4 regions of the Streptomyces sp. NPDC101151 genome follow, and region 2 is predicted to be linked to each of the others. Evidence: riboswitches for the same ligand, from Rfam matches in the RefSeq annotation. Region 2 holds a riboswitch; each other region holds the start of a gene.

The links. Region 2 has a riboswitch for cyclic di-AMP ahead of ACIRU3_RS13160 (M23 family metallopeptidase). Riboswitches for the same ligand answer to the same signal wherever they lie in the genome.
Region 1: another riboswitch for cyclic di-AMP. It lies ahead of ACIRU3_RS28135 (C40 family peptidase); the one in region 2 lies ahead of ACIRU3_RS13160 (M23 family metallopeptidase).
Region 3: another riboswitch for cyclic di-AMP. It lies ahead of ACIRU3_RS06855 (peptidoglycan DD-metalloendopeptidase family protein); the one in region 2 lies ahead of ACIRU3_RS13160 (M23 family metallopeptidase).
Region 4: another riboswitch for cyclic di-AMP. It lies ahead of ACIRU3_RS02250 (transglycosylase SLT domain-containing protein); the one in region 2 lies ahead of ACIRU3_RS13160 (M23 family metallopeptidase).

The regions. Positions count from the first base shown of each region.
Region 1 is NZ_JBIWPP010000017.1:155,099-158,056, reverse strand. Features, by position in the region: gene ACIRU3_RS28140 (hypothetical protein) at 1-308, shown strand, start outside; cyclic di-AMP (ydaO/yuaA leader) riboswitch at 742-872, shown strand; gene ACIRU3_RS28135 (C40 family peptidase) at 875-1,348, shown strand; gene ACIRU3_RS28130 (LysE family translocator) at 1,356-1,973, opposite strand; gene ACIRU3_RS28125 (LysR family transcriptional regulator) at 2,057-2,958, shown strand, end outside.
Region 2 is NZ_JBIWPP010000005.1:468,380-471,337, forward strand. Features, by position in the region: gene ACIRU3_RS13150 (dihydrofolate reductase family protein) at 1-726, shown strand, start outside; tRNA gene ACIRU3_RS13155 (tRNA-Met) at 793-866, shown strand; cyclic di-AMP (ydaO/yuaA leader) riboswitch at 1,184-1,353, shown strand; gene ACIRU3_RS13160 (M23 family metallopeptidase) at 1,361-2,419, shown strand; gene ACIRU3_RS13165 (PrsW family intramembrane metalloprotease) at 2,564-2,958, opposite strand, start outside.
Region 3 is NZ_JBIWPP010000003.1:228,432-231,389, reverse strand. Features, by position in the region: gene ACIRU3_RS06860 (SGNH/GDSL hydrolase family protein) at 1-200, opposite strand, end outside; gene ACIRU3_RS06855 (peptidoglycan DD-metalloendopeptidase family protein) at 488-1,456, opposite strand; cyclic di-AMP (ydaO/yuaA leader) riboswitch at 1,461-1,624, opposite strand; gene ACIRU3_RS06850 (alpha-galactosidase) at 1,928-2,958, opposite strand, start outside.
Region 4 is NZ_JBIWPP010000001.1:468,380-471,337, reverse strand. Features, by position in the region: gene ACIRU3_RS02260 (hypothetical protein) at 1-232, opposite strand, end outside; gene ACIRU3_RS02255 (HAD family hydrolase) at 399-1,211, shown strand; gene ACIRU3_RS02250 (transglycosylase SLT domain-containing protein) at 1,246-1,734, opposite strand; cyclic di-AMP (ydaO/yuaA leader) riboswitch at 1,740-1,953, opposite strand; gene ACIRU3_RS02245 (polyprenyl synthetase family protein) at 2,453-2,958, shown strand, end outside.

The sequences.
Region 1 (2,958 bases), on a different contig from region 2:
TGCTGCCACCGGAGCTGCCGCCGCTGCCCGCACTGACGCGCGCCGAGGGCGAGTTGATCGATCGCTATCTGGAGACGGTCGACCTGCTGGGCCGGATCAACCCGGCGCAGTACGGGGACACCTATCGCGGGCTGCGCGCGGCGCAGGCCCTGGTGCGCAAGGCGGCCGAACTGCGCGACGCGCTCGCTCTGATGCACCAGCGGGGCGAGACGGAGCTGCACGGGGACACGCTCGCACAGGCTCTGCGGGTGCTGGACGGCGAGCGCCGTACCGCTCGCGTCGCGCTCCCGCCGGACTGCGTCGGCTGACCCGGACGCGCGTCCGGCCCGGCGGGAGCCAGGTGTCGACACCCCGTCCGGGCCGGAGTTGAAACGGCCCGAACGGTGTACCCCCGGCCGGCGTATCTTCGGATTTTTTTCCGGGCTTCCCGACTTGCGCAGCGTGCGGGTTCCGGGCCCGCGCGGAAGTGCTCCGCCCCAGGTCCGGGGCTACGTACGGGATCTGACGGCAACTCGAACAGAGCAGTGTCCACCCGAACGGGTGAGTGGTGAGTAACACCACAAACTCCCGATTCCGTTGGGATTTTCCGACTGCTGTGAGTGAAGATCCCTGACTGACGACAAGCCCCCGCCACAGCGGCGGGGCGATCCGGGCGGACGCCGAGTCCTGCCGCCGCCCGGATGACCGGTCGACAGGAGTGGATCGGCAGGAGTGGAGGACCCGAGCAAGACGGGTCGCCGGGACGAACGTTCGTCGCAGACGGACGGTCGTGCCGAGCAGCCCTTGGGGTGAAGCCGCGGCAACGCGGCCGGGCAACTTCGCCAGCCCGAATCCGACAGGTCATCCTTCACAGGCGGCTGACGAAGGGTTGCGCATGACTGCGCTCAATCGTGTCCCGTCGATGATGGCCCGGGCCGGTACGGCCTCGGCACTCACCCTCGCCGCCGTGGGCGGCTCGATCGCGGTCCCGGGCCTTGCCACCGAGGCCTCGGCCGCCACCATAGGGACCAAGGCACTCCAGATCGCGGCCTCCAAGAAGGGCGCCCCGTACGCGTGGGGAGCCACCGGGCCGCGCAGGTTCGACTGCTCGGGGCTGACGCTCTACTCGTTCAAGAAGGCGGGCAAGAAGCTGCCGCGTACGGCAGCCCAGCAGTACAACAAGACGCACCACATCTCGGCCAGGAGCCGCAAGGCCGGCGACCTGGTGTTCTTCCACTCGGGTTCCAGCGTCTACCACGTCGGCATCTACGCCGGTAAGGGAAAGATCTGGCACGCCCCGCGGACCGGAGCCGTGGTGCGGCTGGAGAAGATCTGGACCAGGACCGTCTGGTACGGCCGGGTCAGCTGATCCGGAGTCAGCTCAGGAGCGGCTCCAGCAGCAGAGCCGCTCCGAGAGCCGTCAGCGCCACCCCGGTGCCGGCCTGCAGCATGCGGGCGGCCCGGGGACGGCGCAGCCACCTGCCGAGCCGGTCCACCAACAGGGCCACCGCCTGGAACCACACCAGCGCCAGCACACAGACGATCAGCGCGAGCAGCAGCGTCCTGGGCAGGGCGGAGCCGCCCGCCGGCACGAACTGGGGCAGCAGGCTCAGGAACGTCAGCGAGGCCTTCGGGTTGAGGACGTTGGTGACGAAGCCCTGCCGGAGCGGGTGCGCGGCCGACCGCACCGTCTCGGCGGAGCCGGTTGCGGGCTGCCGCAGCGACCAGAGGGTCCGCACACCGAGCTGCAACACATAGGCACCGCCCAGCAACTGCAGCGCGCGGAAGAGCGCCGGGACGGCGACCAGCACGGCCGCGACTCCGGCCACCGCCAGTGTGGTGTGCACCAGGAGGCCGCCCGCGATCCCGAGCCCGCAGACCGCGCCGGCCCGGCGGGAGACCAGGGCGTTGCGTACGACCACCGTGAAGTCGGCGCCCGGCATGGCGACCAGACCGGCGGCGATCGCGGTGAAGGCGATGAGCTGTCCGTCCATACGGCCAGCGTGCACGGAGACTGCCTTCAACAGGTATTTCGAATGGGCATGGTCTGCCTTAAGCAGTGCTTTAGGCTGCCACCATGTACGACCCCACCAGGCTGGCCGCACTCGTCGCCGTGGCGGAGGCGGGCTCCATCACCCGGGCCGCCGACCGGCTCGGCTACACACCGCCCGCCCTCTCCCAGCAACTGGCCAAGCTGGAGCGGGAGGCGGGCACGGCGCTGCTGGTACGGCATCACCGCGGGGCCCGGCTGACCGAGGCGGGCGAACTGCTGGTGGCGCGGGCCCGCCGGGTGCTGGACGAGCTGGAGCAGGCCCGGCACGAACTGGCTCGGCTGACGGGCCTGTCGGGCGGGGTGCTGCGGCTCGGCACGTTCCCGACCGCGGGCGTCCATCTGCTGCCGCCGGCGCTGAGCGCGTTCCGCCGGGCGCATCCCGATGTCCGGCTGTCGGTCGCCGACTACGACCCGCCTGCCGGGGTCGCGGCGGTGGCGGCCGGTGAGGTGGACCTGGCGCTGACCCACGCCTACCACCCGGGTGAGGCCGCTCCCGTGCCGGCCTCGGTGGGTCTGGAGCCGGTCCTCGTGGAGGAGCTGGTGCTGGTGACGGCCCCGGGCCATGCGCTGAGCAGCGTCCCGTCCCGGCTGTCGTTGGAGCAGCTGGCCGGGCAGCCGCTGATCAGCATGGCCCCGCATCATCCGGCCCGGCGGGAGGTGGAGGCGCTGCTCGCCGCGGCGGGTGCCACCGCGGCGCTGCTGGTGCCGACCCCGGGGTACGCCGTCGTGTGCGCACTGGTCAGTGCCGGGCTGGGGGTGGCCGTCGTACCGGAGATGGTGGCGCGGACCGCGGTCACTCCGGTCGGGGTACGGCCGATGGAGGCGGGACGGCTGAGCCGCACGATCTCGGTCGCGTTCCGGGCCGACGAGGTCGCTCCTGCGGCGGAGGCGTTCCGGGCCCTGCTGCACGGGGCGTTCGGCCGGGC
Region 2 (2,958 bases):
CGCGCCCTGCTGGAGCATCTGCACGACGTGCGGGGCGTACGGCGTCTGATGGTCGAGGGCGGCGGCACCGTCCACACCCAGCTCCTCCAGCAGGGCCTCGCCGACGAGCTCCAGCTGGTCCTCGCCCCGCTCTTCGTCGGCGACCCGGCCGCCCCGCGCCTGTTCGGCCCGGGGGCGTACCAGGGCGGCCGCCTCCGCCTCACCGAGGCCCGCAGGATCGAGGACGTCGTCCTGATGCGCTACGAGCCCACCGCCCCCGGCACCGGCCCGGCGCCCGCCGCCGCCGACCGCCACTGGCTGCGCACCGCCTGCGAGCTGGCCGCCCTGTGCCCGCCCTCGCGGACGGCCTTCAGTGTCGGCGCGGTGGTGATCGCCGCCGACGGCACGGAGCTGGCGCGCGGCCACTCGCGGGAGGGCGGCGACCCCGTGGTGCACGCGGAGGAGGCGGCCCTCGCGAAGATCGACCCTGCCGACCCGCGCCTTCCCGGCGCCACCGTCTACAGCAGCCTGGAACCCTGCTCCCGCCGAGCCTCCCGCCCTGCCCCCTGTGCCCAGCTGATCCTGCGGGCGGGCGTACGGCGGGTGGTCACGGCCTGGCGCGAGCCGGACACGTTCGTGACGGCGGCCGACGGGACCGGGGTGCTGGTGGACGCGGGCGTGGCGGCCGTCCTGCTGCCCGAGTACGAGGGTCTGGCGAAGGCGCCGAACGCGCACCTGCTGCCCTGAGCGGCAGCTCACGCAGGCGCGTGTGCTTGGGCGTCCCGCGCATGGCGTACACTGGAGTCACAACGACGCGGGGTGGAGCAGCTCGGTAGCTCGCTGGGCTCATAACCCAGAGGTCGCAGGTTCAAATCCTGTCCCCGCTACTGAAAGCCCAGGGCCGGAATCCAGCACATGGATTCCGGCCCTGAGTGTTTTCCCGGACCTGTGCCACCCGCAGGTCCGGACGCCCGTGTCACCCACAGTGAGCGGACGGGAGCCCTCCGCATAACAGTCGAGTCACCCTCAAAACCGCTGTGACTCCTGAACGTCGGCCAACTCGCCCGTTTTCCGCCGGTCCTGGCACGTACGTCCCGCCTGGAAAACGTTAATGATCAAGCCGAACGGCTTGGAATCTGGCTACCGGGTCTATTAACGTTCGATAACGCAGCGCGGTCGTCCCAGCCGTCACAAGAGACGGCTCCGTGCTCACGAGCCGAATCCCGCAAGGGAACCGGGGAACCACCACCTTGGGGTGAATCGCACGGAAGCCGTCGTGAACCGTTCTGGTTCCACGACCGGTTTACGCGCGTAGGAGACCTTCCTGCTCCGAACCCGTCAGCTAACCCGGTAGGCGGAGGAAGGAAAGGAGCACGCCCGCGTGGCGTCCAACCGGCCTGCCCCAGAAGCCCCGTTCGTGCCGAGTCAGCGCGAGACCGAATCCTTCGGCTACTTCGGCGCTCAGCGCACCGAAGAGGGCCCCTGGGAGGAATGGAACCCCACCGAGGAGTCCATACGGCCGGTGCGCGGCCGGCATCGCGTCGCCAAGCAGCGCGGCGGCGGACTCGCCCGCAGCTCCACGGTCCTCGGCGTCGGCGTCATAGCCGCCGTCGGCGCGGGCGGCATGGCCAGCGCCAACACCGGCAAGCCGCCGCTGTCCATCTCCATGCCCGACCTGCCCTCGGTAGGTCACCTGTTCGACGACTCCTCCGACGCGCCCAAGGCCGACGCGGCCTCGCTGAGCAATGTCGGTACGACCTCCGCGGACAGCGACCAGAGCGATTCCGACGCGGGCGAGGCCCTGCGCAACCGGATCATGGCCCAGGCCGAGCAGCAGCAGAGCAAGGCCGACGGCAAGGTCACCGCCGCCGCCGTCGCCGCCGCCGAGAAGCAGACCGCCGACGCGGCCGCCCAGGCGGAGAAGGAAGCCGCCGCCAAGGCCGCCACTGCCAAGGCCGAGGCCGAGGCCGACGCCAAGAAGGCGGCCGCCGAGGCCAAGAAGAAGGCCGAGGCGGAGCGCCTGGCAGAGCTGGCCAAGCAGTACACGCTGCCGACCTCGTCGTACACGATCACCTCGACCTTCGGCCAGGCCGGTTCGATGTGGTCCTCCGGCTACCACACCGGCCTCGACTTCGCCGCGCCCACCGGCACGCTCATCAAGGCCGTCCACAGCGGCAAGATCACCGAGGCGGGCTGGGCCGGCTCCTACGGCTACCGGACCATCCTGACCCTGGACGACGGTACCGAGCTGTGGTTCTGCCACCAGTCCTCGATCAACGTCTCCGTCGGCCAGGAGGTCAGCACCGGCGACGTCATCGGCCGTGTCGGCGCCACCGGCAACGTCACCGGCCCGCACCTCCACCTGGAGGTCCACCCGGGCGGCCAGTCCACCGGCATCGACCCGATGGCGTGGCTGCGCGGCAAGGGCCTCACCCCCTGAGCGGCCGCTGACCCGCTCCTGACCGACCCCTCATCCGGTCCCCGGCAGCCCCGACGACAACCCCCCGACGTCAGGGCTGCCGGTCGTTCTCGCACACCGTTCGCGGAAACCGCACTGACCGCGGGCCCTCCGCAACCGGCCCGGCTACGACCGATACGGGTTGTACGCGGGATACGGCACCGTCGGATACCCGTACGCGGTCCAGTACGGCGTAGGCATCGGCGCCCCGTACAACGGCCGAGCCGGCGCGGCCGTCCTCGCCGCGTGATCGAGCGCCGGCCGGGCCACGTCCCGCCGCCGCCACAGCTCGGCCAGCAACTCCCGCTCCCGTACGACGAAGTCGGCCCCGGCCCGCCCTCGCTGCCCCCGGTGCCGCAGGAACGCAAGCGAGGTGGCGTACGCCTCGTACTCCGCCACCGCCCGCGCCGCGGGCCGCCCCCCGAAGTGCTGCCGGGCGTGGTCGCGGGCCGTCCGCCGCGCCCGCATCGACCCGAGCACGAACGGCTCGGCCGGCGTCAGCCATCCCGCGTACACATACG
Region 3 (2,958 bases), on a different contig from region 2:
TTCGGAAGCTGGTCCGCCACGATCTGGTCGAGCAGCTTCCCGCGCACGGCCAGGTTCGTGTACGCGAAGTCGCCCTCGGGACGCCGGTCGGCGAGCAGTACCGCGAAGCGGTCGGCCCAGCCTACGAACGCCCCGTCGGGCCCGGGGTCGCCGACGCCCTCGGTGAAGCTGTCCCCCACCGCCACGTACGACCCGATCACTGATCTGTTGTCATTCTTCGAATCGTCTGCCACGTCGGACCATGATTCACCTTCGGATGTGACCTACGCGACCGTAGGCAGGGGTTGACGAACGGTGAGATGAGACACCCTTAAATAATTTGCCAAGCCAGGAATAGCCTGCCCGGCAGGCGCGTTGACCGTGCGATCGGCGACAGTCGATGCGCGAGCGGACACACCGAAGGCCGGACCCGGGGATCGAGGTCCGGCCTTCGGCGCGCGTGTCAGGCAGGTGGTTCCTCAGGAGCGAGTCCCGCAGAGGGGGAGCCTCAGACGGCGACGCCGTGCGAGCGGAGGTAGGCGAGCGGGTCCACGTCCGAGCCGTAGTCCGGGGTGGTACGGATCTCGAAGTGCAGGTGGGGGCCGGTCACGTTGCCGGTGGCGCCGGACAGGCCGATCTGCTGGCCCGCGGTCACGGTCTGGCCGGCCGAGACGGACAGCTGCGAGAGGTGGCCGTACTGGGCGTAGTAGCCGTCGCTCAGCTTGATGACGACCTGGTTGCCGTACGCGCCGCCCCACCCGGCGGAGACGACCGTGCCGGCTCCGACGGCCTTGAGAGAGGTGCCGGTCGGTACGACGAAGTCGACACCGGTGTGGTAGCCGCTGGACCACATGCTGCCGGCCACGTGGTAGGCCGTGCCGACGGTGGCGCCGGCGACCGGGAGGGAGTAGCCGGTGGAGGTGACCGTGGCGGCCGACCCCGCGGTCCGGCTGTACCGGGAGGCCTGCGGGGCGGTGTCCGACCTGGACTGGGAGGGCTGCGACGGCTGCGAGGTCTGCGGGGAGACCTTCGGCCGGGGCTGCGACGGCTGCGGGGTCTGCGTAGGCGCGGAGGACTCCGTGTGCTTGGGGGCGGCCTTCGCACCGAGCGTCAGCTTCAGACCCGGGTGGATCAGCGAGGGGTTCTCGCCGACGGCCTGCCGGTTGTCGGCGTAGACCCGGTGCCAGCCGCCACTGATGTTCTGCTCGTCGGCGATCTTCGCAAGCCAGTCGCCGGACTTCACCGTGTAGGTGTGCCCGCCCGAATTCTGCCGTGCGGGGGCTTTCTTCACGGTCGCCTTCTGCACGACCGGAAGGGACTGCACGGTCTTTCCGGAAGCGGGCTGCGCGGTGACGGCGTGCGCTCCGGTGGCACCGAAGAGCGGCAGTGCCAGCGCGGCGCCACCGGTTCCGGCGACGGCGATCGAGCGGGTGAATCGCGGGGTCTTGGGACGGCGGTGCTTACCCTTCGCGGGCATGGCGCATTCCTCTCCGCCGCCTGCGAGGTGAGCTGTCGGGTTCGGGCTGGAGCTGCCCGGCCGCGCGGTGCGCGACTGCACCCCGAGCCTGCCCCGGAGACCGGGACAGGCAGTCGTACCTGGCGGGTCCCCCGCTCCTGCCGAACACGGGTGAAGTGTGTGGGGACTCCGGGCGGCGGCAGGATTCGGCGTTCCGTCCGGATTGGTGGCGAACGTAAGCGAGCAAGACGCAGCCGGACAAGCAGTAGGTTCCCGGCATCACCGGTCCAGATGATCGAATTCGGGAATTCACGGTCACTCTCCGTAAATTCCCGGATCCCTGCCCTTTTCAATTCCCCGTGTCGATATGGGAATTACGTGGACATGACGCGCGACACACGGTCACGAATATGACGCTCCTCACGCACCACCCGCCCATGCCTCTTTATTCCAGAGCGAGTTGGAATGAAGGCTCTAATTCGGATATATCGCTCAAATGCGGCACAGTCGGAGAATCGCCGCATCCAGGTCACCCGTCAGCCCGGTGTGCCATCCGTGGTGCAGCAGGACCGCACCACGGTGCACTTCGCCCGTTTCACGGCATTCATACGATGCTGTCGGGTCGAGTCCGCGCAGCCGCACCGCCGGCACCGGCTCGCCGTAGCTCTGCGCCTGGAGGCAGGCGAGGACCACCGTCTCGTTCCCGAGGACGTACTGGACGGCGCCAAGACCGCCCACCGGAGGCCGCAGCCGGTAGAGGTCGCCCCGCTGGACCACCGGACGGATCTCCTTGTAGAGAGCCACCCATTTCCCCGCCTCGGCCAGCTCCCCCTCGGTCCACTCGGTGAGGTCGCCGCCGACGCCGAGCACCCCGGCCATCGAGCTGACGAAGCGGAACCGCAGCGAGCTGACCCGCCCGTTCAACTGGGTGTTCGGACTGTCGGTGACCCAGGCGGCCATGACCCGCGCGGGGTGGATCTGGCTGAAGCCGTGCTGGATGGCGAGCCGGTCGAGCGGGTCGGTGTTGTCGGAGGTCCACACCTGGTCGGTGCGGCTCAGCACGCCGAGGTCGATCCGGCCGCCGCCGCCCGAGCAGGACTCGAAGGCGACGCGGGGGTGAGCGGCACGCAGCCGGTCCAGCAGGGCGTACAGGGCGCGGACGTGGTCGACCCACAGGCGCTGCGGGTAGGGCTCCCCGGGCCAGCCGGCGTCGGTGAAGCAGCGGTTGAAGTCCCACTTCACATAGTCGATCGGGGCGGAGGACAGAAGGGCGTCCAACTGCTCCCAGAGGTACTCCTGGACGTCCTCACGGGCGAGATTCAGGACGAGTTGATTACGCAGTTCCGTCCGCTTACGTCCCGTTTGGTGCTGCACCCAGTCGGGGTGGGCGCGGTAGAGATCGCTGTCGGGGTTGATCATCTCGGGCTCGACCCAGATGCCGAACTGCATACCGAGGTCGTGCACCTGGTCGGCCAGAGGCTTGAGGCCCTGCGGGAAGCGGTCGGGGTTGGGCGTCCAGTCCC
Region 4 (2,958 bases), on a different contig from region 2:
TCCAGCGGGCCTCGCCGGGGTCGCCGTGGCGTTTCTCCCGCTCGTACTGGGTCTCGGTGTTGTAGCCGATGGCCACATAGGGACGCCGGTCGTCGTCGTCCGCCCGCCAGATGCGGAAGGAGAGGGCGTAGATCTCCGGCTTCAGCTCCCCGGGGAAGCGCTCCAGGATTCCGGTCGCCGCTTCCAGAAGGTGTGCCGAGAAGGCCGAAGGCGATGTCCGCCGGTCTGTCACAGGTCCCGCCCCCGCTCCGTCAGTGCAGTGGCAGCAACCTAGCGTGCGCCACTGACATGCGTGGCCGCCATCAAGGCGCCTGCGGACACCACTTGGGGCCGGGCAGCACACAAGTACAGGTACAGCGCGGTGAGTCGGAGGGGCACACTGTCCGTATTCTCTGATCATGGCCGCACCCCCCGCACCTTCACTGATCGCCACCGACCTGGACGGGACGCTGCTGCGTGGCGACGACACCGTCTCCGACCGCTCGCTCGCCGCGCTCGAGCGGGTGGCCCGGGCCGGTGCCCGGCACCTGGTCGTGACGGGCCGCCCGGCCCCCCGGGTGCGGCCCCTGCTGGACGGCCTCGGCTGCACGGGGCTCGCGGTGTGCGGGCAGGGTGCGCAGGTCTACGACGCCGCCGCCGGCCGCCTGCTGTGGTCGGTCCGGCTGGACCGGGAACTGGCCGAGACCGCGCTCGGCAAGATCGAGGCGGAGGTGGGGCAGGTCTACGCGGCCGTCGACCAGGACGGCGTGGACGGGCTCACGCTGATCGAACCTGGGTATCTGATGCCGCACCCGACCCTGCCCGCCGTGCGGGTCGGGCGGCGCGACGACCTGTGGCGCGAGCCCATCAGCAAGGTGCTGCTGCGCCACCACTCGCTGTCCGACGACGAATTGGCGGCGATCGCGCGCTCGGCGGTGGGCTCGCTGGCGACGGTCACGATGTCGGGACCCGGGACCGTGGAGCTCCAGCCGAGCGGTGTCACCAAGGCGACGGGGCTGGCGCTGGCCGCCGAGCACCTGGGGATCGAGGCCGGACAGGCCCTCGCCTTCGGGGACATGCCCAATGACATCCCCATGTTCGACTGGGCCGGACGAGGCGTCGCCATGGCCGACGCCCACCCCGAACTCAAGGCCGTCGCCGATGAGATCACCATGTCGAACGAGGACGACGGCGTCGCCGTCGTCCTCGAAAGACTCTTCCCGACCGACTGACCGGGATATCAGTAGGGCGTGTCGCCGGTGCCGGTCAGTAGGCGCCGAAGACGTTGTCCATCGACCCGTAGCGCGCGGCCGCGTAGTTGCAGGCGGCCGTGATGTTCGCGACCGGGTCGTAGATGTCGAACGACGTTCCGGCCACGTGGTAGGAGTTGAACGTCGGGTCGATGACCTGGAGCAGGCCCTTGGACGGGATGCCCTTGGCGGCGTTGGAGTCCCAGAGGTTGATGGCCTTCGGGTTGCCCGACGACTCGCGGATGATGTTGCGGTAGATGCCGTTGTACGAGCCCGGGATCTTCTTCTCGGCCATGATCGCGAGCGACTCGCGGATCCACCCGTCGAGGTTGTTCGGGTACCCGGCCAGCGTGGTGGACGGCGTGGTGGCCGTGGGGGTGGCCGCGGAGGCGCTGGCAGCGCCGACGAGCGGAAGGGCGAGCACGGTGGCACCGGTGCCGATGGCAGCGAGCTTGCGGACGAGGCGGCCGGTGCGGGCGCGGCGGGACTGAGCGGCAGCAGACATGGGGGAAGTCCTCTCCGTCGCCTGCGAGGTGAGCTGTCGGGTTCGGGCGGGGAGGTGCCCGGCCGTGCCCCTGGGGGGAGGCACGACTTCACCCCTAGCCGTTCCGGTGTGGCGAGTGCTGTCCGGTCCGGCGGCTTACCTGGGTCCCCCGCTCCTGCCGTACGAATGAGTTCGTCGATGGGTTGTGTCAGGCGCGGCAGGATTCGGCGTTCGCCTGACTGGCCCGGAAGCTATGCGAGAGCACATGTCCGAAACAAGTGTCGGATTCGCATAAAGTGCCAGTTGACCTTGATCTTCGGGATATGGGGTGCTTGATCCTTTGCGGTTGCCAACCCTCAACTGGCCGATACGGCAAGGGGGAATCGGGTGCGGTGCGGCAGGCGGGGTCCGGAGGCGCACGTGACCCAACTCACGAAGTGGCGAAGTGTATCAAACTGGACATGAGGGATTTAGGGGATTCGCCGACCGTGGCGCAAAAGGATTACTCCACTCACTACTCAGTTCGCGACAAAACGGGCAAGAAGCTGTTAAGTCAACAGATGTATGCCCTTATCGCATGATCAAAAATATTTCGGCCGTGATCCGATACCGCCCGGGCTGGACCGGTGGGCGCTATCGGTGATCGAAACAGGACCGGATACGCTGACTTGAGTGATGGCAGCGACCTATCGACAAACCGTGTAACCGCCAGCAGACACCTGCAGACAGGAGACCCCTCGTGACCGTCGTCGGGCCGTTCGGGCTGAGCGTGCGGGACCAGGCTCTGGAGGCCGATGTCCAGGCCGGATTGGCGGCTGTCGAGGAAGGCTTGCTCGAAGCCACCAAGAGCGAGGTCCCGTTCATCACGGAGGCCGCGCAGCACCTCGTACGGGCCGGTGGGAAGCGGTTCCGGCCGCTGCTCGTGATGCTCGCGGCACAGTTCGGCGATCCGTACGCGCCGGGCGTCGTACCGTCGGCCGTCGTCGTGGAGCTGACCCACCTGGCCACGCTCTACCACGACGACGTCATGGACGAGGCGTCCGTGCGACGCGGTGTGGACAGTGCCAACACGCGCTGGGGCAACTCGGTCGCGGTCCTCACCGGCGACTTCCTCTTCGCCCGCGCCTCCCAGATCCTCGCCGACCTCGGTCCCGAGGCGGTCCGGGTGCAGGCCCTCGCGTTCGAACGACTCGTCACCGGGCAGATCCTGGAGACCGCGGGCCCCTCGGACGGTCGCGATCCGGT